DNA from 2 places in the Blautia sp. AF26-2 genome. Region 2 is predicted to be linked to the other one. Evidence: riboswitches for the same ligand, from Rfam matches in the RefSeq annotation. Region 2 holds a riboswitch; the other holds the start of a gene.
The links. Region 2 has a riboswitch for thiamine pyrophosphate ahead of thiM (hydroxyethylthiazole kinase). Riboswitches for the same ligand answer to the same signal wherever they lie in the genome.
Positions count from the first base shown of each region.

Region 1: it holds a riboswitch for thiamine pyrophosphate, as region 2 does, so the genes downstream of both, DWY63_RS14615 (energy-coupled thiamine transporter ThiT) here and thiM (hydroxyethylthiazole kinase) in region 2, are expected to answer to the same signal.

Region 1 is NZ_QTWD01000012.1:33,172-45,147, forward strand. It holds gene pcrA (DNA helicase PcrA) at 1-593, opposite strand, end outside; gene DWY63_RS14585 (DUF1836 domain-containing protein) at 773-1,393, shown strand; gene DWY63_RS14590 (YerC/YecD family TrpR-related protein) at 1,454-1,753, opposite strand; gene DWY63_RS14595 (AraC family transcriptional regulator) at 1,850-2,737, opposite strand; gene xylB (xylulokinase) at 2,759-4,228, opposite strand; gene DWY63_RS14605 (L-fucose/L-arabinose isomerase family protein) at 4,353-5,819, opposite strand; gene DWY63_RS14610 (DUF4867 family protein) at 5,929-6,546, opposite strand; TPP riboswitch at 6,699-6,808, shown strand; gene DWY63_RS14615 (energy-coupled thiamine transporter ThiT) at 6,874-7,542, shown strand; gene DWY63_RS14620 (SpoIIIAH-like family protein) at 7,614-8,333, opposite strand; gene DWY63_RS14625 (hypothetical protein) at 8,347-8,916, opposite strand; gene DWY63_RS14630 (stage III sporulation protein AF) at 8,921-9,475, opposite strand; partial or broken gene DWY63_RS18950 (DUF6783 domain-containing protein) at 9,490-9,618, shown strand; partial or broken gene DWY63_RS18955 (DUF6783 domain-containing protein) at 9,568-9,699, opposite strand; gene DWY63_RS14640 (stage III sporulation protein AE) at 9,671-10,837, opposite strand; gene DWY63_RS14645 (SpoIIIAC/SpoIIIAD family protein) at 10,824-11,207, opposite strand; gene spoIIIAC (stage III sporulation protein AC) at 11,237-11,431, opposite strand; gene DWY63_RS14655 (stage III sporulation protein AB) at 11,459-11,974, opposite strand; gene spoIIIAA (stage III sporulation protein AA) at 11,974-11,976, opposite strand, start outside.
Region 2 is NZ_QTWD01000006.1:165,184-177,159, reverse strand. It holds gene clpP (ATP-dependent Clp endopeptidase proteolytic subunit ClpP) at 1-563, opposite strand, end outside; gene tig (trigger factor) at 588-1,874, opposite strand; gene DWY63_RS09550 (DJ-1 family glyoxalase III) at 2,019-2,570, opposite strand; gene DWY63_RS09545 (CYTH domain-containing protein) at 2,806-3,261, shown strand; gene proC (pyrroline-5-carboxylate reductase) at 3,442-4,239, opposite strand; gene DWY63_RS09535 (ABC transporter substrate-binding protein) at 4,451-5,458, opposite strand; gene DWY63_RS09530 (diguanylate cyclase domain-containing protein) at 5,635-5,766, opposite strand; gene DWY63_RS09525 (ketopantoate reductase family protein) at 5,914-6,870, shown strand; gene DWY63_RS09520 (Gfo/Idh/MocA family protein) at 6,892-7,869, shown strand; TPP riboswitch at 8,247-8,358, shown strand; gene thiM (hydroxyethylthiazole kinase) at 8,485-9,306, shown strand; gene thiE (thiamine phosphate synthase) at 9,293-9,937, shown strand; gene thiD (bifunctional hydroxymethylpyrimidine kinase/phosphomethylpyrimidine kinase) at 10,053-10,832, shown strand; gene thiC (phosphomethylpyrimidine synthase ThiC) at 10,858-11,976, shown strand, end outside.

The sequences.
Region 1 (11,976 bases), on a different contig from region 2:
TTTACGGTCTGTACCAGCAGATCATCGAAGTCCATCGCATTGTTTTTCTTTAACTCTGCCTGATACTCCGCATAAACTGCCGCATACTTCTGCAGCTTCCAGTCGATTCCCGCGTCAATCCGGTACTGGTCCGGCTCGATCATCTCATCCTTTGCGGACGAAATTGCCGCCATGATCGCACGGTCGCGGTACAGTTTCGGATCCATCTGGAGCCGTTTCATGATGTCCTTGATCAGCGATTTCTGGTCATCGGTATCGTAAATTGCAAAATTGTTGGCGTATCCCAGACGTTCAGCATGGCGGCGCAGAATCCGCACGCAGCTGGAATGGAAGGTGCTGACCCAGATCCGCTCCGATCCGTATCCCACGATTTTATCGACACGCTCACGCATTTCTCCGGCGGCCTTATTCGTAAAGGTGATCGCCATAATATTCCATAGATTGACGCCTTTGTCCCGGATCAGGGAGGCGATGCGGTGCGTCAGTACCCTCGTCTTTCCCGAACCGGCACCTGCAAGGATCAGAAGCGGCCCTTCGGTGTGCTCCACAGCTTCCATCTGCATCGGGTTTAATCCTGTTTCTGTCTGATTCATGTTCTTTCTCCTTCATCTGCTTCGAATCTTTTCACATGCATCTCAGTATATAACAAATCCGCCCCGGTTACAAGTAAGAACGAACATACGTTGCATTTTTATCATGGAAACTTTTTTTCGCAAAGTCCTTGCTATCTGGTATTAAAAACTATATAATGGGAACCGTGAGGTGATAACAAATGACGATAGACTCAGATAAAATTCTTCATGATTTACTGAATTCACTGGATTCTCTCGAAGGCATCCGCCCGGGGGAAATCCCGAACATTGCTTTATATATGGACCAGGTCACGACCTTTATGGACGCACAGCTCGCTTCTTCGCGCCGTTTCGAGTCCGATAAGGTTCTGACAAAAACAATGATCAACAACTATGCAAAAAACAAGCTGCTCCCGCCGCCGGTCAAAAAGAAATATTCGCCGGAGCACATGATGCTTCTGGTTTTTATTTACTACTTTAAAAACATCCTCTCGATCACGGATATCCAGACACTGCTCGCCCCGATCACCGATCGGTATTTCGGCACGGAGAGCGGCTTTTCCATCCAAGATATCTACGACGAAATTTTCCAGATGGAAAAAGAAGAAATTGCATCCGTAAAAGAAGATCTTCTGAAAAAAGCGGATGTATCCAAGTCCATGTTCGGCAGCTCACCGGAGGAGGACCGGGAATTTCTCCAGCTCTTTTCGTTTATCTGTCTGCTGAGTTTCGATGTCTATCTGAAAAAACAGATGATCGAGCACATGGTGGATGAACTGGCATCCCTCGCGGCGCCTTCTGATCCGAAAAAGAAAAATTAAGAACAAACGTGTAAAATCAAAAAAGACGGCTGCGTTGGAATCGCACCGTCTTTTTTGATTTTACACATTTTCTTTCTTTTCCATCCGTTCAAACACCATCTCATATCCGTCGTTTCCATAGCTTAAGGAACGGTTCACGCGGCTGATCGTCGCCGTGGATGCTCCCGTCTTTTCGGAGATTTCCAGATACGTTCTCTTCTCCCGCAGCATTTTCGCCACTTCAAACCGCTGCGACAGCGAAAGCAGTTCATTGATGGTGCATACATCCTCAAAAAAAGTATAGCATTCTTCCTTATTCTTCAGACACAAAATTGCCTCAAAAAGCTGGTCTACTGCTTCTGAATGAAGTTTCTTGTTCATTTCAAGCCCTCCTGTACGAAAATTAAGTCCCCATCTCATTCTTATAACTTGGAATACTACCATTTTAGCACAGTAAAGTGTGAAATACAAGTCCTTTTATCCCTGCATCAGCAAAGCCTGTACCATCGACTCCCGCTGTCTGCGGTAATCGCTCGGCGAACAGGCCTTTACCGTCTTGAAGGTACGGTTGAAGGCACTTAAAGAAGAGAATCCGGAATTCATCGCCACATCCGTGATACTCATCTTTTTGTCATACAGAAGCTCCTCTGCGCGTTTGACGCGTTTAGAATTGAGGTACTCATAGAATGTCATGTTCATGTACTGCTTGAAAATTCTGGTAAAGTGGAACTTGGAAAATCCGCTGACCGCAGCTACTTCCTCGAGAGAAAGATTCTCCATGTAATGGACATTGATATAACGGCAGACGCTTAAAACAGCCTCTATATATTCCTGCTGCTTCATTGCCCCGAACGTATTCTGCGCGTTGGCATCCGAAAAGCCCTTGCGGCCAAACTCTGAAAAAAGCTCTTTGAGGCCGGTGCAGATTCTGTGCGTCATCACTGCGCCCTCATTATCGTATTCCCGCACCAGTTCCAGAATCTGGCTGCGTAGAAACAGATAGAAGGGATCTTCCTCATCCTCTTTTTTGAAGTAGATGGCCGGAAGCCGCAGGAAAATCGTTTCCATTTCTTCCTGATTCTCCACACAGCCCGGTTCCACCAGCATGACAATCCGTTCTCCCTGGGATACGAATCTCATTCCGTGTACAACGCCGGAATTGATCATAATGATGTCGCCCTCTTTGAGATTATAGCTGTCTTTTCCGACAACAACCTCATATTCGCCTCTGGTCGGCATGATAATTTCAATTGCGGTATGCCAGTGCTTCGGATAGCCTTCTGTCACGGTGTTGTGAAAGATTTCAAACGCCGGCGGGTTTGCTGCATTCCGGTCAAATGTTTTCCCATGTTCCACTTTCTTCATCTTATTTCTTACCTCTTTTTATTACAGCAGCTCTGTAAACAGATCTTTTACGGTCGGATAAATCTTTGCAAATTTCTGATACTGGCGCTCATATTTCTCAACCAGTTCCGGTTCCGGCTCGATGGTCTCTGTCACACGAACAATTTTTTCTGCCGCCTCTTCTACGGATGAAAAGACACCGCAGGCAACGGCTGCCAGCATGGCTCCGCCAAGTGCCGGGCCTTCCTCGGACTCGATACGGTCCACTTTGATGTTCAGCACGTTTGCGATCATGCGTCTCCACAGCGGGCTCTTTGCACCGCCTCCGCAGATTTTCGTTCTCTCGATCTGGATGCCGAGGGATTTTGCTACCTCAAAGGAATCGCGGATCGCAAAGGCAACGCCCTCGAGAACAGCCTGGGTCATATCCTCTCTTGTGGTGTCCATGGTCAGGCCGATGAAGGTTCCTCTTGCATCCGGGTTGTTGTGCGGGGAACGCTCGCCCATCAGATACGGCAGGAAGAAGACATTATTCTCGCCAAGTTTTGTGATGTTCTCCTGCTCTTTTGTATATTCTTTTGTGCGGATGATTTCATCCATCCACCATTTGTTGCAGGAAGCTGCACTCAGCATGCATCCCATCAGGTGATAGTGGCCGTCTGCGTGTGCGAATGCGTGCAGGGCATTGTGGCTGTCTACGCCGAATTTGTTGCTGGAAATGAATACGGTTCCGCTTGTACCAAGGGAAACGTTGCACATGCCGTCGCCTACGGTTCCGGTTCCGACTGCGGCTGCTGCGTTGTCTCCGGCTCCTGCTACAACTTTACAGGTCTCCGGCAGTCCAAGTTCTGCTGCTACTTCCGGTTTTAAGGTTCCGACAGCGTCAAAGCTCTCATGGAGCTCCGGCAGCATCTCCAGGGAAATACCGCAGATTTCTGCCATCTCTTTGGACCAGCATTTGTTCTTGACATCCATTAGAAGCATGCCCGATGCATCGGAGTAGTCGCTTACGAATGCGCCGGAGAGACGGTATGCCAGGTAATCTTTTGGAAGCATGATTTTGCAGATTTTTTCGAAGTTATCCGGCTCATTTTCTTTCACCCAGAGAATCTTCGGTGCGGTAAAGCCTGCAAATGCAATGTTTGCGGTGTACTCGGAGAGTTTTTCTTTTCCGATTACGGTGTTCAGATAATCGGTCTGTTTTGCGGTACGGCCGTCGTTCCAGAGGATCGCCGGGCGGATGACGTTATCGTTCTCATCCAGGATGACAAGGCCATGCATCTGGCCGCCGAAGCTGATGCCGGCTACCTGGGATTTGTCTACGTCTTTTACCAGCTCGCGGATTCCCTCTTTGCTCTGCTCCCACCAGTCTTCCGGTTTCTGCTCAGACCAGCCTGGATGCGGGAAATACAGCGGATACTCTCTCGATACAATATTTACAATTTTGCCTTCCTCGTCCATCAGAAGCAGTTTGACAGCGGAAGTACCAAGGTCAACACCAATAAAATACATGTCGAATCTCCTTTTTCTACTCTTTTTCAAAAAGGGCGGCAGCAGACCTAGATCTCTGCTCCGCCCTTTTGCTTATGCGTTACTGCATATCTTTCTTATTTTTCAGTGAATCTTCCGGAACGGATTAGCCCCACGGATTCTCTGTCGGGTAACGAACACCCTTCGGCTGGTTGTAGCCGATCTCATCTACTTCAACACCGAGCATTTTGAATACTTCGAATAACGGTTTTCCGAAGTGTCCGAATGCTACTGCGCCGTGATGCGGATAGTTTTTCTCTACCAGTACGTGACGGTAGAATCTGCCCATCTCCGGAATAGCGAAGATACCGATGCTTCCGAAGGAACGTGTTGCTACAGGAAGAACCTCGCCCTCTGCGATGTATCCGCGCAGTTTTGCGTCAGATGTGCTCTGCAGACGATAGAAGGTGATGTCTCCAGGAACGATATCTCCCTCGAGGGTACCCTGTGTTACTTCTTCCGGAAGGGTTCTTGCCATGATCATCTGATATTTCATAGAGCAGAATGCCAGTTTGGTGGAAGCGGTATTTCCGCAGTGGAATCCCATGAAGGTATCTTTTAAGGTGTAATCAAATTTGCCTTTGATTTCGCTCTCATACATATCCTTCGGAACGGTGTTGTTGATGTCGAGGAGTGTTACGGTGTCTTTGGATACAACGGTTCCGATGAACTCGGACAGTGTTCCGTAGATATCTACCTCACAGGATACCGGGATGCCCATCTTGGTCAGACGGCTGTTGACATAGCAGGGAACGAATCCGAACTGTGTCTGGAATGCCGGCCAGCATTTTCCGGTCAGGGTTACGTATTTTCTGGAGCCTTTGTGTGCTTCGATCCAGTCTAACAGGGTGATCTCGTACTGAGCCAGTTTCGGCAGGATTTCCGGTTTCAGGTTTCCTTCGCCGAGCTCTTTTGCCATATCTTCTACGACTGCCGGGATTCTCTCGTCGCCTGCGTGTTTGTTGAATGCTTCAAACAGGTCAAGCTCGGAGTTCTCTTCGATTTCTACGCCGAGGTTGTACAGCTGTTTGATCGGTGCGTTACATGCCAGGAAGTTGGCCGGACGCGGTCCGAAGCTGATGATTTTCAGGTTCTTAACAGCTACAACTGCAGTTGCAACCGGTACGAAATCTTTGATCATGGCTGCTACGTCTTCTGCATCGCCAACCGGGTACTCCGGAATGTATGCGTCCAGGTTGCGCAGTTTCAGGTTGTAGCTTGCGTTCAGAACGCCGCAGTATGCATCGCCGCGTCCGCCTACAAGGTCGTCGCCGGTCTCTTCTGCTGCTGCTACTACCATGCAAGGTCCGTCGAAGTATTTTACAAGCAGGGTTTCCTCGGTCTCCGGTCCGAAGTTTCCAAGGTATACAACAAGTGCATCACACTCTGCTTTTTTCAGGTCTTCGAGTGCGTTCATCATGTCGATTTCATTCTCGACGATGATTGGACATTCGTAGATTTCTCCGTCGTATGCTTTTACGACTGCTTTTCTTCTGTTCTCGGAAAGGCTGTTCGGGAAGCAGTCACGGCTTACTGCAACGATACCTAATTTGATTTCCGGTGTATTGTTGATCATTTTTGAAGATCCTCCTTTTTTTGGTTTTCTTGGTTTTTGGTTTCTTTTTATGTTCAGAACTGCTCTTTTGGGGCAGTGTTTCTGATTTCTGGTTTTGTCTCTGGTTTTATTTTACCGAGAGGTTTTCTCCTTTGATGCCTGCTACGCTTCCAGCGATGTTTGCATCCGGGTGGCTTAAGAGCCATTTGTTTCTGGCGAAGAGCAGGTCGTCTTCCGGGGTGTGTTTTTCTTCCAGGGTGATGTCGGTATTGGTTCCTTTTGGAAGGACTACGACACATTTGAAGCCGCTGGCTGCCACGTTGCATGGTGCGTAGTGGAGGGTGGTTGCGTAGACTTCAATGGTGGTTCCGGCCGGGATTAAGAAGGCCTCCATTTTGGATGAGTCGTAGGTGTGGTCTTCGGTGATGTCCTGTTCTTTTCCGAGGATCAGGATCAGGTCGGTTACGGCGATGTTGATTTCGCTGTCGCGGTGGTATTCTACGGCGTTCAGTAAATGGTTGTGGCCGTTGCAGTAGCCGATCTGGATCGGCATGCCGCCGTAGAGGCTGTCGGATACGGACTGGGCGCTTTTGCAGGCTTCGAGGCTTTCAATGGAAGGCTCGTAGACTACGTCGTCGGGACATGGGGTCTCGGACATGGCGGTGATGATGTCGCTGACGTCGAGGTCTTTGATGACTTTGCCGTACTGGCGGAATGCTTCGTCTGTTACTTTCAGAATCTGCATTGTTTTGGTGCTCCTTTCGTACAATTAGTTTAATGATTGAACTAATTGTAATATAGCACTTGTATGTACTTCTTGTCAACATGTATTTGGGTGAAAAAACGGGCGGGTTGACAAATAAGGGGGAGGTTGGTATACTTTGATACGTTAAAATAATAAGACGCTAGGGGAGCCTTTGGCTGAGAACGTGGGACAAGGATAAGCTCACGGACCCTCACTACCTGAACGGGATAATTCCTGCGTAGGGAAGCTGGAACGTGGTTTCGGAGGTGATTCGGGACTGCGTTTTTATGTGAGCCCCTCCAAGCGGAATGCGAAGGAGGTTTTTTTATGAGTTTTTTTGTTACTGCTGACGGCGGACTGACGACGGCCGGTTATGTTGGATGCGTGGTGCTGATGGTGGCGCTGGTGGTGATTGCTTCGGTTCTTTCTGCTCAGAAGAGTAAGGGGACGGGAATGGATGCAAGGAAGCTGGCGTTTTGTGCGATGGGGATGGCGCTGGCGTTTGTGACTTCGTATGTGAAGGTGTTTGAGCTGCCGTACGGGGGATCGGTTACGTTGTTTTCGATGCTGTTTATTGTGCTGATTGCGAACTGGTATGGGGCGAAGACGGGTATTCTCGTTGGTTTTGCTTATGGACTGCTGCAGTTTATCCAGGGGCCGTATGTGCTGTCGCTGTTCCAGGTGTGCTGTGATTATGTGTTTGCGTTTGCGGCGCTGGGTGTGGCCGGATTCTTTGGAAAGAAGAAAAACGGGCTGCTGATCGGGTATATTGTAGCTGTGCTGGCGAGGGGATTTTTCCATACGTTAGGCGGGTATCTGTACTGGATGGATTATATGCCGGAGAATTTCCCGCAGTCTTTAAAGGCGCTGTATCCGATTATTTACAACTACAGCTATCTGCTGGCTGAAGGTGTGCTGACGGTGATTCTGATCTCGCTGCCGCCGGTGAAGAAAGCACTGCAGACGGTTGCAAGAACAGCACATGGTGCAAATTAAATAGAATTACGTGAAAAAATCCGGGAACGCATGATTTTGCGTTTCCGGATTTTTTACGTGGATATCAAAATTTACTGAGCACTCTCCTCTGCGGCTGTGTCGGCGGCGGAGCTCATGGGGGTGATGACGATGTTTTCTACGCCGATTCCGGTTTTACGGGTTACGATGTCTTCGATCTGGGCACGCTGTTCCTCGGTTACTTCTTTCATCGGAACGACGATGTCGGCGGTTTCGCCGGTCAGGTTTACAACGACGTCGGTGAAGCCTTTGGCTTCGAGGAGGAGTTCAGTTGCTGACTCTTTTTCTACGAGTTCCGTCATTTCCACCATGCTCTGGACAGCGCTCTGGCGCTCGGTTTCGGAGAGGTTGGTGTTGTTGATGATTTCATTTAAGGTGTCTTTGTTCTGGGAACGGATCTGTTCGCGGTCAATTCTGGCCTGGGCCATGTATGTAGATGCCCCGGCAAGGACTGCCTCTCCCGGCGTTTCGGTGACGGTCCGCGACGAGTCCCCTGCTGTGCCGGCATCCACCTCGTCGGTGATGTCGGTGTCCAGGCTGGAGATGTCTTTTAAAACGGTGCTGGCATCCGCCGTGGTTCCGTCTGCCTTCTCCTTCGTGGACAGGGTACTGTCAGCATAGTTGATGTATCCGGCGACGGCAATCATGATCGCAAGGGCGGTGATGATGACCTGGTTTTTCCGGAATTTTTTCTTTTTCCCGGCCGTCTTTTTCGGCGATGGTGTCTCTGCCATTTTCTCAGGTGCATTCATTTCCTGTTCTAATTTTTCCACGCATTTGACTCCTTTACTTCATTTTGACTACTTTAATCTTATTTGCGCCCACCTGAAATAATGCCATCACGGCCTCCTGAATCTCCTGTATCGTCACCGGGTTTCCCCCGCCTTCTGCGATAACGAGCACGCCGCGCACCGCCGGGTACTCCTCGGAAACCACATACGGTGTCTCGGCTCCGTTCTGTGTCTTTTCATAGACAGTTGCCTCATCCTGCGACGAGGATGTAACGCTTCCGGTCTCCTCTCCCTTCTTGTTTTCCTCCGTTGTGCTCCGCGTTGGGACATCTTTTTCCACAATCTTTTTTCCTGTGGATTCCAGCGTCACCACGACGTGCACTGCGCCCACACCGTCCATCTGGGAAAGTGCGTCGCAAAGGCGCTGTTCCATCTCCTCCTGCACCGAAAGTCCCGCATCCCCCGCCGGACGCGCAGCCGTCTCCTGCGGCTGTTCTGTCTCCTCACTGGTCTTTTTTGTTCCCGTCGGCAGCAGCAGGACAACGCCGATTGCCGCCAGCAGGAAGTACAGCATCCACTGCTCCTTTTTCTGTTTCCGGAAAAACGCCGCTGCCTTTTCCCTCATAGGCCTATTCCGAAATCTCTACCATAATATGCGCCGGATCGGTTCCGTAGACCTCACTTAAAACACTTTTGATCTCTGTCAGCTTTTCATCGAGCATTTCCCGCTGTTTTTTCTGTTCTTCGCGGTAAATGCTCGTCTGCCGCATCGGCGCTTCAATGCGGATCTCTTTTGCCTCACCGGTGTTTCCCGGCTCCAGCGTTACCGAAACGGCTGCCCCCGGAATGCCGCTCTCTGACAGATACATCCGGATCTGGCGCTCCGTCTCTTTTTCCCAGGCGCCCACGTAATACTGTTTTTCAAAGCTTTCTGCACGAATCTGTACATTTTCCATTGCTGCTGCCTCCTCTTCCAGCGTCAGACGGTCGAGCGTCTGCGCCATTTTCTGCTCCAAACCTCCCGCTTTTAGCACGGGCTGAAAAAAAATCAGTACCATCACAATTCCAAGAAAAAACTGAACCGGCTTCTTGTCCTCCTTCTCCGGGATCAGGTTCAGCACAGTTGTCATAAAAATCAGAAAAATTGAAATATTCTTAAGCCACTGCAGAATCTCTTCTACCATGCCGCCTCCCGCCGCTGCATGCCCAACTACACGCTAGAGCGTGTCTGAAAAACCATTTCCGCAAGCTGCAAGCCCCACTTTGCGGTATATTTTACCCTCATTCGGTTGCCGTAGCCCGCTACGCCGCCCTCATTCGGATAAAATCTCCCACAAACTGGGACTCGCAGCTTGCGAAAAGCCTTTTTCAGACAAGCTCTAGGAAAAAGTTCCCGCCAGGATTGCAATCGTCAGCAGAAACAGGACTTCTACGGTCAGAAGGAGACGCAGAAGCATCGCATATCCTTTTCCTGCCGCCGCAAGACATCCCGCGATCCGCTTGTCCGAGACGGGCTGCGCCGCCGCGGCGAGAAGGCGGAAGGAAAGACCCGAAACGAGAAGCTGGACGGCGGGGACCATGCCTGCTGCGAGCAGTACCAGCATTGCCGTCACGCCAAAGCAGTTGCGGATCAGCACCGCGGAGCCTGCCACCAACTCGGTTACAGCATTCACCGCATTTCCGATGCCGGGAATCATTCCGGCAGTCCGCCAGAGTGCCATCTGCCGCAGGGAATCGAGCGCCGGTGCGATCAGATTCCGGATCATCTGCATTCCCACAAGTACGCCGAGCGACGATTTTAAAAGGCCGTTCACGCAGGTTTCCAGCAGCTCTGTCATATGGGACAAAATCTCCTCGCCGGAAAGATCGTTTACAAGGGCGATGAGCAGATAGATATGGATCATCGGGAGGACGAGGGCGAGCAGAAGCTTTTCGACAGCCAGAATCACTAGAAGGAGCATCTGATAAAACATCACGGCTGATGATGCACCACCGGCGGCCGCGGCCGCCAGATAGTAGGATGGCGTCAGAATCCGCATAAAAGCGACCAGCGATGTGATGACAGCTTTCAGGTTTTCCCCGCTCGACTGGAAATTTTTCAGAATCAGTGCAAGCGCAAGCAGATAGACCATATAAAAACTGGCGTCCCTGACCTGTTTTCCTTCAAAGAGAGAGGAAAAACTGCCGAGCACCGCGCCTGCCAGAACGAGGAGAAACAGCTCCTTCATCAGCCCCTTCTGCGCAAGGAATGCTGTTTTGGCACAGGAGAGAACGGCATTTCCGGCACGGAAGGTGCGGAAGGGATCGCCATCCTGCAAAAGAGAACGCACCGTACCGGCAAAAGAAAACTGCTGGCTGGACAGCAGGCTGTCCACTTCCTGCTGGATTGCATCGAAGTCGAGTTCTGCAAGAAGTTCGTCCTGCGCTGCTGCTGCCTGATCCGTTTCGGTATCCGCTGCTTCGATTTTCTGCGTTCTTCCCGTTCCGAAAATGAGACACAGAAAAAGCAGCGCCATGCCCCATCCGGCTTTTTTACAGAAAATCATGAACCGTTTCCAGCAGAGCGAGCAGCACTGGCATACTGACGGCAAGGACCGCCAGGCGGGCGAACAGTTCAATCTGCCCTGCAATGGAAGAATAGCCCGCATCCTTACAGATCCCGGCGGAAAACTGCCCCACATACGTGATCCCAAGCATTTTCAGCAGCGTATTCAGATACGATGAGTCCACCGGGAGATACGATTTCATTTGTGCGAGCATGCCGAGCAGATACTGCATTTTTCCGACGGTCCCGGCAAGAATGCAGAGGCCGGCACCGACCGTCACAAGAAGGGCAAATTCCGGCTTTGCTCCCTTTACTGTGATTCCAAGCAGCACGCCCGCCGTACCAAGCGCAGCGATCCGAAGTATATCCATATGATCCCCTCCGTTTTTTCTCCCTGCTCTTAAATTGTAAACAGTTGTTTGATGTCCTCAAACAGCGCGGAAATATAGGGAAGAATCCAGAACAGCACCAGCACAAGACCGGCAAGGCTTGCAAGAAATGCCTGTTCTTCCCGGCCGCTGTGTTTTAATACCTGGCACAGGACCGATACCAGAATCCCGACTGCCCCGATTTTAAATAGAATCCCGACCTCCACGCCTGCTCCTCCGTTTTCAGACACGCCCTAAACCAGAATCAAAAATAAAAAAAGGCCTCCCATGATTCCAAGACTCTGACAGAGCCTCTTCCTTTCCGGCAATCCTTTCTGCAGTTCCGCGATCCGCTGCACAAGGCGTGCCTCATACCGGTCCAGATTCGCCTTCTGCATGGCGCGGTCCCCGGTGCCAAGGCTGCATCCGGCCTCCTGCAGCTCTTCTTTTTCTTCTTTTGTAAGGCGTGTGTCCGCCAGGTGGACTGCCGTATTCTCTTCCAGAATCGCCGGCAGTGTCTTTCCGTCCGGGCGGCGCATATCCTCGGAAATATCCTGTAAAAAATCCCGGTACGGATCCCGCATCCGCCTTCCCGTCTCCCAGAACGCATCCGGCAGCGGGGAAGCCGCCGTCACAATCTCTCCACGCAGATACTGGATAATTTTCTGCAGTGTTTCCAGATCTTTCACATGGGCCGACAGCGCCGCACTCTTTGCAAAGCCGATCCCGACGCAGGCAAGAGAAGCCGCCAGTAAAACTGCAAGCCGCATCA
Region 2 (11,976 bases):
TTATCAATCAGACCGTATGCTTTTGCTTCCTCTGCGGACATATAGTTGTCACGCTCGGTATCGATCTCAATCTGTTCCAGCGGTTTTCCTGTATTTGCCGCCAGAATTTCATTTAATTTCCGTTTGGTTTTCAGAATCTGTTCTGCAACGATTTTGATCTCGGTTGCCTGACCCTGTGCACCGCCGGATGGCTGATGAATCATGATTTCAGAGTTTGGCAGAGCCATTCTCTTTCCTTTGGTACCGCCGGCAAGAAGGAATGCTCCCATGCTGGCAGCCATACCGATACAGATCGTGGATACATCACATTTGATGTACTGCATCGTATCGTAGATAGCAAGTCCTGCGCTTACAGAACCTCCCGGACTGTTGATATACATGTGGATATCTTTTCCCGGATCTTCAGACTCCAAGAAAAGAAGCTGTGCAACGATCAGGTTTGCCGATACGTCAGTGACTTCCTCTCCCAGAAAAATAATACGGTCGTTCAGCAGTCTTGAATAAATATCGTAACTTCTCTCTCCCCTGCTTGTCTGCTCGATGACATAAGGTACAAAACTCATTCAATTGCCTCTCTTTCCGAGGTCTTACGCCTCTTTTGCGCTGTCGGCCATGAGAGTTACTGCTTCCTGAACAGCGAGATCTTTCTTCATCTGCTCTTTCTCATATTCGCCAACGAGCTCTTTGAATTTATCCAGCTCCATTTTGTACATTTCAGCCATTTTAGCCAGCTCTTCGTCCAGCTTCTCATCGCTGATCTGGATGTTCTCTGCTTCTGCAACTTTCTCAAGTACCAGTCTGCTCTCGATTCTCTTAACAGCCTGCGGTTTCATCTGCTCTTTTAAGGAATCAACGGTAGCGCCTGTAAACTGCATGTACTGCTCCATGGACAGACCCTGGGACTGGATTCTTCTTGCGAAATCGTCAACCATGTTCTCTACCTGCGTATCGATCATAGCTTCCGGAATCTCCATTGTTGCGTTCTCTACTGCTTTATCTACGACAGCGTTCTCTTTTTCTGTCTTAGCCTGCTCTTCTTTTTTCTTGGTCAGGTTGTCTTTGATTTCTTTTTTGTACTCATCCAGAGTATCGAACTCGGAAACGTCTTTTGCGAAGTCGTCATCAAGTGCCGGAAGCTCTTTTGCTTCGATTTTGTGGATGGTGCATTTAAATACTGCTGCTTTTCCAGCAAGCTCTTCTGCCTGATAATCCTCTGGGAAAGTAACGTTTACTTCCTTCTCCTCTTCCAGAGCTGCGCCAACGAGCTGCTCTTCGAATCCCGGAATGAAGGAATGGGAGCCAAGGGTCAGCGGATAATCTTTTCCAGCGCCGCCGTCGAACGGAACGCCGTCTACAGAACCTTCGAAGTCAAGTGTAACGGTATCTCCGTCTGCTGCCGGACGATCCTCTACATTGATGGTTCTTGCATTTTTCTCCTGCTCTTTTTTCAGCTCAGCTTCTACTTCTTCATCTGTAACGGTTGTGTCAGCTTTTGCTACTTCCAGACCTTTGTACTCGCCAAGGGTAACTTCCGGTTTTACTGCTACAGTTGCGGTAAAGATGAAAGCTTTGCCTTTTTCGATCTGCTCTACGTTGATCTCCGGACGGGATACGATGTCCAGTTTGCTCTCTTCTGCTGCTTTGGAATACTCTTCCGGAACAAGGCTGTTTACAGCATCCTCATAGAATACTGCCGGGCCATACATTTTTTCTACCATAGCTCTCGGAACTTTTCCTTTACGGAAGCCCGGAACGCTGATGTTCTTTTTCTGTTTCTGGTAAGCTTTCTCCAGTGCTTTCTCTAATTCTTCAGCCGGAACCTCAATGGTAAGTTTGGCCATATTCTTTTCTAAATTTTCGACCTGTACACTCATTTTATCAATTTCCTCCTTGATTTATCTGAAAAGCGGCAGAAAACCTGCACACCTCTCCATTCTACAGTCATTTATCGAGTATAGCATACTCTTTTCAAAAACGCCAGTGATTTTTTTATATTTCTGTGGTTTTTAGGCTTTTTTTTAGCAATGAAATACGATTTTTTCCGCCATTTCTTTTGCTTTGTCCTCTCCCTGCAGAACACGGATCAGCTCCAGTGCGAAGTCAGTGGCTGCTCCCATGCCGCGGCCGGTGGTCACATTTTTGTTGGTGACTGCCGGTACATCGAGTACGTTTGCGCCTGCCAGCTTTTCTTCAAATCCCGGGAAGCAGACAGCGTTTTTATCTTTTAAGATGCCCATCACACCAAGGATGCTCGGCGCTGCGCAGATGGCTGCCAGTTTCTTTCCCTGATCGTCATAGGAACGAATCAGCGCTGCGAGCGTCTCGTTTCCGGCCAGATTTAATGTACCCGGCATTCCGCCCGGAAGTACCAGCATGTCTCCGTCATCAAACTCTCCCTCTTCGATGGTTTCATCTGCAAGAATGGTGATTTTGTGGGATCCTGTTACTTCTTTTCTTCCCATAATAGAAACGGTGCATACGTCTTCTCCGGCTCTGCGCAGCAGATCCACCGGGGTCAGTGCCTCAATCTCTTCACATCCGTCTGCCAGAAATACATAAATCTTTGCCATGGTTTTGTCCTCCTGTGTTGTATGATCAGTCTCGTGTGTTTTGTCACGTGATATTCTCTGCTTTTCTTTGTAACAAACCGCCGCTATTATACCACATTTTTCCGCAGAATGCTTGCATTTCATAAAAATTTCAGGACTTTTTTCGCAAAAAGCCGGATTTCGCTTAACATCACGGGAAAAGCATGGTAAACTCTTGAAAAAAGCAGTGATGCAATCACGAGAAGGAGTCTCTTTTATGGAAATCGAACGCAAATACCTTCTGGATCAGCTTCCGGAAAATCTTACAAGCTATCCATGTAAAAAAATCGAGCAGGGCTATCTTTCCACCGAACCGGTTGTCCGCATCCGCCGCTCTGACGACGAATATTATCTGACCTACAAGTCAAAAGGGCTGATGGTGCGTGAAGAGTATAATCTTCCGCTCACAAAGGAATCCTACCTTCATCTGCGGGAAAAGGCAGACGGCGTTCTCATCTCAAAAACACGCTATCTGCTGCCGCTTACCGGAACGGATCTGACGATCGAGCTCGATGTCTTTGATGCGCCGTATGAAGGCCTTTACCTCGCAGAGGTGGAGTTTCCGGACGAAGCATCCGCAAACGCCTTTGTTCCTCCGGTATGGTTTGGAAAGGATGTAACCTATTCTTCCGATTATCACAACAGTACGCTCAGTAAAGGAAAAAAACTATAAATTACCAGAAAAAATCCCGGTGCCTTTTCCACGGCTGCCGGGATTTTTCCGCTCGTTTGTTTTTTTACTCTTTTTTGTGCTTGCTTTTTGCTTGTTTTGGTTTGTTTTTTTGTGCATACATTCTTTATTTTGCTGCTTTCACATTAGCGTCATTCTGTCAAAGCGGCGGTGCTGCTCCTTCTAATCCACTCCCTTTGATTTCCGGATGCAGGCTCGTGTTGCATCAATAACAGCACTTCTCAGTTTCTCCCGCTCCAGTACGGCAACCGCTTCGATGGTGGTTCCGCCTGGCGAGCAGACCATGTCTTTTAATTCTCCCGGATGCATTCCTGTCTCGAGAAGCATTTTGGCGCTTCCAAGGACAGACTGTGCAGCAAATTCATATGCCTGTTTTCTCGGCATTCCTTCGGCTACGGCCGCATCTGCAAGAGCCTCCAGGAAAAGAAATACGTACGCCGGCGAGCTTCCGCTGACACCTGTGACGGTATCCATCAGATACTCCGGAACAACTTCTGCGCGGCCAAAGCTTTTCAGGAGGGTTAAAACGAGCTGCAGCTCTTCCTCCGTCACGAGATCATTGGCACAGACGCCGGTCATTCCTTCTCCGACGAGTGCTGGTGTGTTTGGCATGGTGCGAATTAACTTTGTTGGTTTTCCGATTTCTGTACCCAGCCATTGTAAAGACTTACCGGGAAGAATCGATACGATAATCTTCTCGGGTGAGATGAAGTTTTTGACGAGGTTTATTATATTTTTTATTTGGTTTGGCTTTACTGCCAGGAATACAAGATCGGATCCGGCTACGACCGCTTCGTTCTCCGTAGTCGCCTGGACTCCAAACTGGTTGGTCAAGCGTTCCACACTTTTCTCCGTGCGGACCGATACCAGAATGTCATCTGCAGATACAACTCCTTTTTGAATCATTCCGCCAATCATGGCACTCGCCATGTTGCCGCCGCCGATAAAACCTACTTTCATGTCTGTTCGCCTCCGTATGCCTGTGTTGTAAAAAATATATGCGACATCCATAGTATGCAACAAAATTTACTTTTTTGCAATACTTTTTCTCTATTTTTCTTCTTTTCTTTTGCAATTTTCTTTATTTTTTTCGAATGAAATGTCGCTGTTTGTCGACGAATGTCGAAAAGTGTCTTTTTCTGTCTTTTTTCGCTTTTCTATTCCGCCGGAATCAGCCTTTGGCGGCGGCCTCTTCGGCGTATTTTGTTGTCACGAGTGTCTTGTACGGTGCCTTTTTCTCCAGCTCTCCCGCCTGCTCCAGAATCTCCTGCAGAAGATCAAAACTTTCTTCCTCAAAGATCAGATTTTCTTTCCACGTATCCTGCTCATAGTAGCGGCGCACGATCGCGGTGATGGTTTCCAGCTCGGTTTCTGCAAACTGCGGCGCAATCACTTCTGCAATCTCCTCCGGTGTGTGCGTCTGCACGAAGTCCATTCCCTTCTGCAGTGCCTTCGTGAATTTTTCTACGGTTGCGCCGTGCGTTTTCAGATAACTCTGTTTGACGCTGTACGACGTATACGGCACATACCCGGATTCCGTTCCGACCGATGCCACGACATAGCCGTCGCCCTTCTGCTCGAGCAGTGTCGCGGACGGTTCAAATTCAATCGTATAATCCCCCTGCCCGCCGGAGAACGCGGCAGCTGTGGAACCAAAATCGATGCTCTGGTTAATGTTTACGTCTTTTTTATCAATCCCTTTCTGCGCCAGAACATACTCAAAGACCATTTCCGGCATACCGCCTTTTCTTCCCCCTAATACCTCTTTGTTTTTCAATTTCTCCCAGGTAAACGAATTGTCTTTCTCTCTTCCCACAACAAAGTTTCCCGCCCGCTGCGTCAGCTGCGCGAAGTTCACAACCGGGTCTGCGGTTCCCTCGAGGTACGCGTAGACGGTTGCCTCCGCCCCCATAAACCCGATATCCGCCTCGCCGGAAATCATCGCCGTCAGCACTTTATCTGCACCAAATCCTGTTATCAGCGTCAGATCAATGCCCTCGTCCGCAAAATACCCCTCCTCAATTGCCACGTACTGCGGGGCGTAAAAAATGGAGTGGGCAACCTCATTTAATGTCACCTGCTCCACTTTTTCTTTTGTCTCATCTTTTGCCCCGCATCCCGCCAGCGTCACTGCCGCCATTGCCAGTACAAGCGCACCTGTCAGCCATTTTCCTTTCATCAACAGATTCTCCTGTTTTTTCATTCTAACCTTAGAATATGATTTCCCGGTAAAAATGCGCGCAAAAAACAAAGGAGAAATGTTCGAATTTCGTTTCTCCTTCGTTTCTTATTTCTTCTCTTGTTTTTCTTTTGCCTTCTGTTCTTCTTTCGTCCGGATTTTGTCTTCGTACATTTTCAGATCTGCCTCGTGCAGCAGGTCGGAGGCGGAACGACCTTCCGCAGGAGCTTTGCAAAGTTCAGGATCATGATGTCGCCCATCTCGTGGCCCAGCGTATCGTTGACCTTTTTCAGATCGTCTGTCACCATCCAGTTATTCTGCTCCGCGGTCCAATAGCTTCCGTCAACACATTTAGGCTTCCTTTTCCGAAATTTTCTATTTTGAAAAACAAATTGAGGATCTCCGCAAAATTTGTTATAGTAAGGGTAATTCAAATAGTTACAAAGGAGGCTATTATGATAATAAAATCAGTTGCTGTTCTGGGCGCCGGAGCGGTTGGGTCTTATGTAATCTGGGGGCTTTCGGAGAAAAAGGACATCCGGCTTGGCGTTATCGCGTCCGGGGAACGGGCGAAGCGTCTGAAAAACAAAGGATGCAAAATTAACGATACGGTTTATCACCCGGAGGTATGGACACCGGAAGAGGCACACGGCGTGGATTTTCTGATCGTCTCGCTCAAATACGGCGCACTGCCGGGGGCTCTTGACAATATTACTGCCGTTACCGGCGAGAATACTGTGATCATGAGTCTGATGAACGGCGTGGACAGTGAGGAGATCATCGCGGAAAAAGTCGGTGCGGAGCATCTGCTTCATGCTGTTATCAAAGTAGCTTCTCATAAAGAGAATGACGGCTACGTTTTCAACCCTGAGGCGACGCTCGGCATCATTTTCGGCGAAGTTTCGGCGCCGTACGACAGTGAGCGTGTGCAGGCTGTTCTGGATCTGTTCTCCGGCACAGGGCTGCATTACCGGGCAACCGATTGTATTTTAGAGGAACTATGGAGCAAATTCCGGCTGAATGTCTGCAATAACCTGCCGCAGGCTATTCTCGGTGCCGGGGTCGGCTGCTACCGCGACAGTGTACATATGAAGGCGATCAGCGACGGACTCCGCGCAGAACTGATGGCGATTGCGGAGGCAAAGGGAATTAATATCAGCAAGGCGGATGTCTCCTCGGGACGCGGAAGTGCGGTTCCGCCGACGGCGCGCTACTCGACGCTCCAGGATCTCGATGCGGGACGCCATACGGAAATTGATATGTTCTCGGGTGCGCTGATCCGCATGGGAAAAGAGCTTGGAATTCCAACGCCTTACAATGAATTTACGTACCATATGATCAAAGCACTGGAAGAGAAAAACGACGGACGGTTTGACTACAGCGGAAGCGAAGAACCGCTCTGGGCGAAATAGATACGATAGGAGAATCTCACGATGAAAGAAATCAAATGGGCTGTACTCGGATGCGGTGTGATTGCAAATGAAATGGCGGTCGCACTGCAGAAAAACGGAAAGAATATTTACGCAGTCGGCAACCGGACCCATGAGAAGGCGGCTGCTTTTGCGGAGAAATATGGAATTGGAAAAGTTTACGATGATTTCCATGAGATGTTTACCGATCCGGAGGTCGATGTCATTTATATCACGACGCCGCACAACACGCATCTTGGCTTTATGAAAGAGGCGATTGCCAATGGAAAACACATTCTCGTTGAGAAATCGATTACGCTGAACAGCGACGAGCTCGACGAGGCCATAGCGCTTGCAAAAGAAAAAGGTGTCATCATCGGAGAGGCAATGACGATTTACCATATGCCGATCTACAAAGAGCTGAAAAAACTTCTCGACTCCGGCAGTCTCGGCAGAGTCAATCTGATCACGATGAACTTCGGCAGTTTCAAAGAGTACAACATGAAGAACCGCTTCTTCAACCGGAATCTCGCAGGCGGCGCGATGCTTGATATCGGCGTATACGCACTCTCCTTCATCCGCTGGTTCTTCGACTCTAAGCCGGATCAGCTCCTTTCCCAGGTAAAGCCCGCTCCGACCGGTGTGGACGAGCAGGCCGGCCTCCTTCTCACCAATCAGGAAGGACAGATGGCAAGTGTGATGCTCTCTCTCCACTCCAAACAGCCGAAACGCGGCATGGTTTCCTGTGAGAACGGATTTATCGAGATCATGGAGTACCCGCGTGCCTGGGAAGCAAAAATCACAGACGCTTCCACCGGCGAATCCGAAATCATCAAAGCCGGTGACAACGCCGATGCACTCGCCTATGAGCTCGCCGACATGGAACGCGCCATCAATGGAGATGCATCTGCCATGCACCTCGACTACACGAAGGACGTCATGGATCTGATGACCTCCTTCCGCAGAACCTGGGGCTATACGTACCCGGAGGAAGAAAAATAAGATTCGCACATCAAAAGCCCCTGCCCGGCACACATCAGATGCCGGGCAGGGGCACTTCTTTTCACCTGCAATACTCTGCAATTTTCTTTTTCAGTAATTCCGCATCAATCGGCTTTGCGATATGTACGTCCACGAGGATCAGGTCGAAGGTGTATTCCGGGCTGTCCTGGTAGAGTTCAAGCTTCTTTGTTCTTCCATCGTTTCACCCGTCTTCCACGCATATTTTATACTTCATTTTACGCTGATATTATTTTCTCTGTCAACCCAAATAACATTACATTTCCAATATTTTGCATGTCTTTTTTATTTTTCTGAAATTTTTTTAAATCTTCCGTTTTTCTCTTGCACAATTGTTTTTATGCGTATATAATTGTCTGCAGAAAGCAAAGGGGAGCTCGCGTGCGAAGCGGGCTGAGAGTAGGATGCATCTCCTAGACCCTGAACCTGATTTGGGTAATGCCAACGTAGGGAGATACGATATGCACATTTTCTGCAGATATACCTCCACGTATATCTGCTTTTTTAATCTCTATGAACACATCATCAACAGGTTCTTCCAGTACCACAAGGGAATTTGCTTCTGCAAAAATACTCACACAGGAGGAACAAAAAATTATGTTAGGCACTTGTCTTGACAATGTCAGAAAAACAACCCCTCTCGTACACAACATCACAAATTACGTTACAGTAAACGATGTCGCCAATATTCTGCTGGCATGCGGCGCAAGCCCGATCATGTCCGATGAACCGGAGGATGTCGAGGATATCACCTCCATCTGCGGCGGTCTGAACATCAACATCGGAACGCTGCACAGAACGAGCATCGACGGCATGTACCGTGCCGGTGCAAAAGCAGCTTCGCTCGGTCACAAAATCCTGCTCGATCCAGTCGGCGCAGGCGCAAGCCACTTACGTACTTCGACCGCAGTCGGACTGATGGAAAAAATCCCGTTCACCGTCATCCGCGGAAATATTTCCGAAATCAAAACACTGGCACTCGGAAGTGGAACGACAAAGGGTGTTGATGCAGACGTTGCCGATAAAGTAACAGACGAAAACCTCGACAGCGCCGTTGCTTTTGCAAAAAACTTTGCGAAAGACCACAACTGTGTTGTCGCCATCACAGGAGCGATCGACCTCGTTGCCGATGCTGACACCTGCTACGTGATCCGCAACGGACGCGCCGAGATGGGAAGCATCACCGGAACAGGCTGCCAGCTCTCCGGCATGATGACCGCTTACCTCGTTGCCAACCCGGACGAGCCGTTAAAAGCCGCTGCTGCCGCTGTCTGCGCGATGGGACTTGCCGGCGAGATCGGCTGGAGCCATATGAAACCGGAAGACGGCAACTCCACCTACCGGAACCGCATCATCGACGCCATCTACCACATGGACGGCGAGACGCTGGAGAAAGGTGCAAAGTATGAAGTGCGATAAAAAAGGCCTGCTTTTATATGCTGTGACAGACCGCAGCTGGCTGAACGGCGAGACACTGTACAGCCAGGTGGAAAAGGCTCTGCAGGGCGGCGCAACGTTTATCCAGCTCCGCGAAAAAAATCTTGACCAGGATCACTTTATGGAAGAGGCACTGGAACTGAAAAAACTCTGTGCCGCATACCATGTTCCTTTCGTCATCAACGATAACGTGGAAATCGCAGCTAAGATGGATGCGGACGGCGTTCATGTCGGCCAGAGCGATATGGAGGCCGGCGATGTCCGTGCTAAGCTTGGCCCGGACAAGATCATCGGCGTTTCGGCGCAGACCGTGGAACAGGCCATTCTCGCCGAGCAGCGCGGGGCAGATTACCTCGGCGTCGGCGCGGTCTTCCACACCGGTTCCAAGGCGGATGCGGAGGATGTCAGCCACGAAACGCTGACTGCTATCTGCAATGCCGTTAAAATCCCTGTCATCGCCATCGGCGGCATCACACGCGATAACGTGACGGAGCTTTCCGGCAGCGGCATCTGCGGCATCGCCGTCATCAGTGCCATTTTTGCACAGAAAGACATTGTTTCCGCAACGAAGGATCTGAAAGAACAGACTCTGCGCATGCTGGAAAACAAATAATTTTACGTAACCATTCATCCTCACACCAGGCGGCAGACTGGGGGCACCACTTTCTTTGTCGCCTGTCCAAAAAGAAAAGTAATGCAAAGGAGTAATTCTCATGGACGCGAAAAACATGAAAACAGCATTAACAATCGCGGGAAGTGATTCCAGCGGAGGCGCCGGCATTCAGGCAGACATCAAAACCATGATCACAAACGGAGTTTACGCCATGTCGGCAATTACCGCACTCACCGCCCAGAACACCACCGGAGTTTCCGGTATTTTCGATGTAACACCGGAGTTTCTGGCCGCACAGCTTGACGCCGTCTTTACGGACATCTTCCCGGACGCCGTCAAAATCGGTATGGTATCCTCCCCGGCACTGATCGAAGTCATCTCCGAACGGCTTCGCTTCTACCAGGCCAAACACATCGTTGTGGACCCGGTCCTCGTCGCTACAAGCGGTTCCGCGCTCGCTTCGGGCGGCGTGCCTGACCTGATGAAAAAACTGCTCTTTCCTCTGGCCGAAGTCATCACACCGAATATTCCAGAGGGAGAAGTTCTCTCCGGCATCAAAATCCAGTCGGAAAGCGATATGGAACGCGCCGCAAAAGAGATCGGGGATTCCTGCGGCTGTGCCGTTCTATTAAAGGGCGGCCACAGTATCAATGATGCCAACGATCTTTTATATCACAACGGCACATTTACCTGGTTCACCGGAAAACGCATCGACAATCCGAACACACACGGCACCGGCTGTACACTCTCCAGCGCCATCGCATCGGGGCTCGCAAAGGGGCTTTCCCTTCCGGATGCCATTTCCGCCGCAAAAGAGTATATTTCGGGCGCACTCGCGAGCATGATGGATCTCGGCCACGGCTCGGGACCGCTGAACCACGCTTACCGGATCTGATTTTGAAAATAAAGGAGAACAACAGATGGAACGCAATTACGCAACACAGATGGACGCCGCACGCCGCGGCATTGTAACACCGGAGCTGAAAAAAGTCGCAGAAAAAGAGTATATGGCCGTGGAAGACCTGATGCCGCTCGTTGCCAGCGGAAAGGTTGCCATTCCGGCCAATAAACTGCACACCTGCATCGATCCGGAGGGCATCGGCTCGATGCTGCGCACGAAAATCAATGTAAATCTCGGTGTTTCGAAAGACTGTAAAGATTACGATGTGGAGATGCAGAAGGTACTCTCCGCGGTCAATATGGGCGCAGAAGCCATCATGGACCTGTCGAGCCACGGCAATACGCAGCCGTTCCGGCGGAAACTGACCTCCGAATGTCCGGCCATGATCGGCACCGTGCCGGTATATGACAGTGTGATCCATTACCAGAGAGACCTGGATACGCTGACCGCCAAAGATTTTATTGACGTCATCCGCCTCCATGCCGAGGACGGTGTCGATTTCGTCACCCTGCACTGCGGCATCACCAGAAAAACCATCGATCAGATCCGCAAACACAAACGGAAAATGAATATTGTTTCCCGCGGCGGCTCCCTCGTGTTCGCCTGGATGTGCATGACCGGCGAGGAGAATCCGTTCTACGAGTATTACGATGAGATTCTCGATATCTGCCGTGAATACGATGTGACCATTTCTCTCGGCGACGCCTGCCGTCCTGGCTGCCTTGCCGACGCAACGGATGTCTGCCAGATTGAGGAGCTGGTGCGCCTCGGCGAACTCACCAAACGTGCCTGGGAAAAAGACGTTCAGGTTATGGTTGAGGGACCGGGCCACGTTCCGATGGATCAGATTGCGGCCAACATGAAAGTACAGCAGACCATCTGCATGGGCGCTCCGTTCTATGTCCTCGGCCCTCTTGTGACCGATATTGCACCGGGCTACGACCACATCACCGCTGCCATCGGAGGCGCGATTGCCGCTATGAACGGCGCTGCTTTCCTCTGCTACGTAACGCCGGCAGAGCATCTGGCTCTTCCGAACCTGGATGATGTAAAACAGGGCATCATCGCAAGCAAAATCGCCGCACACGCTGCCGACATCGCCAAAGGTGTTCCGCATGCGCGTGATATTGACGACAAG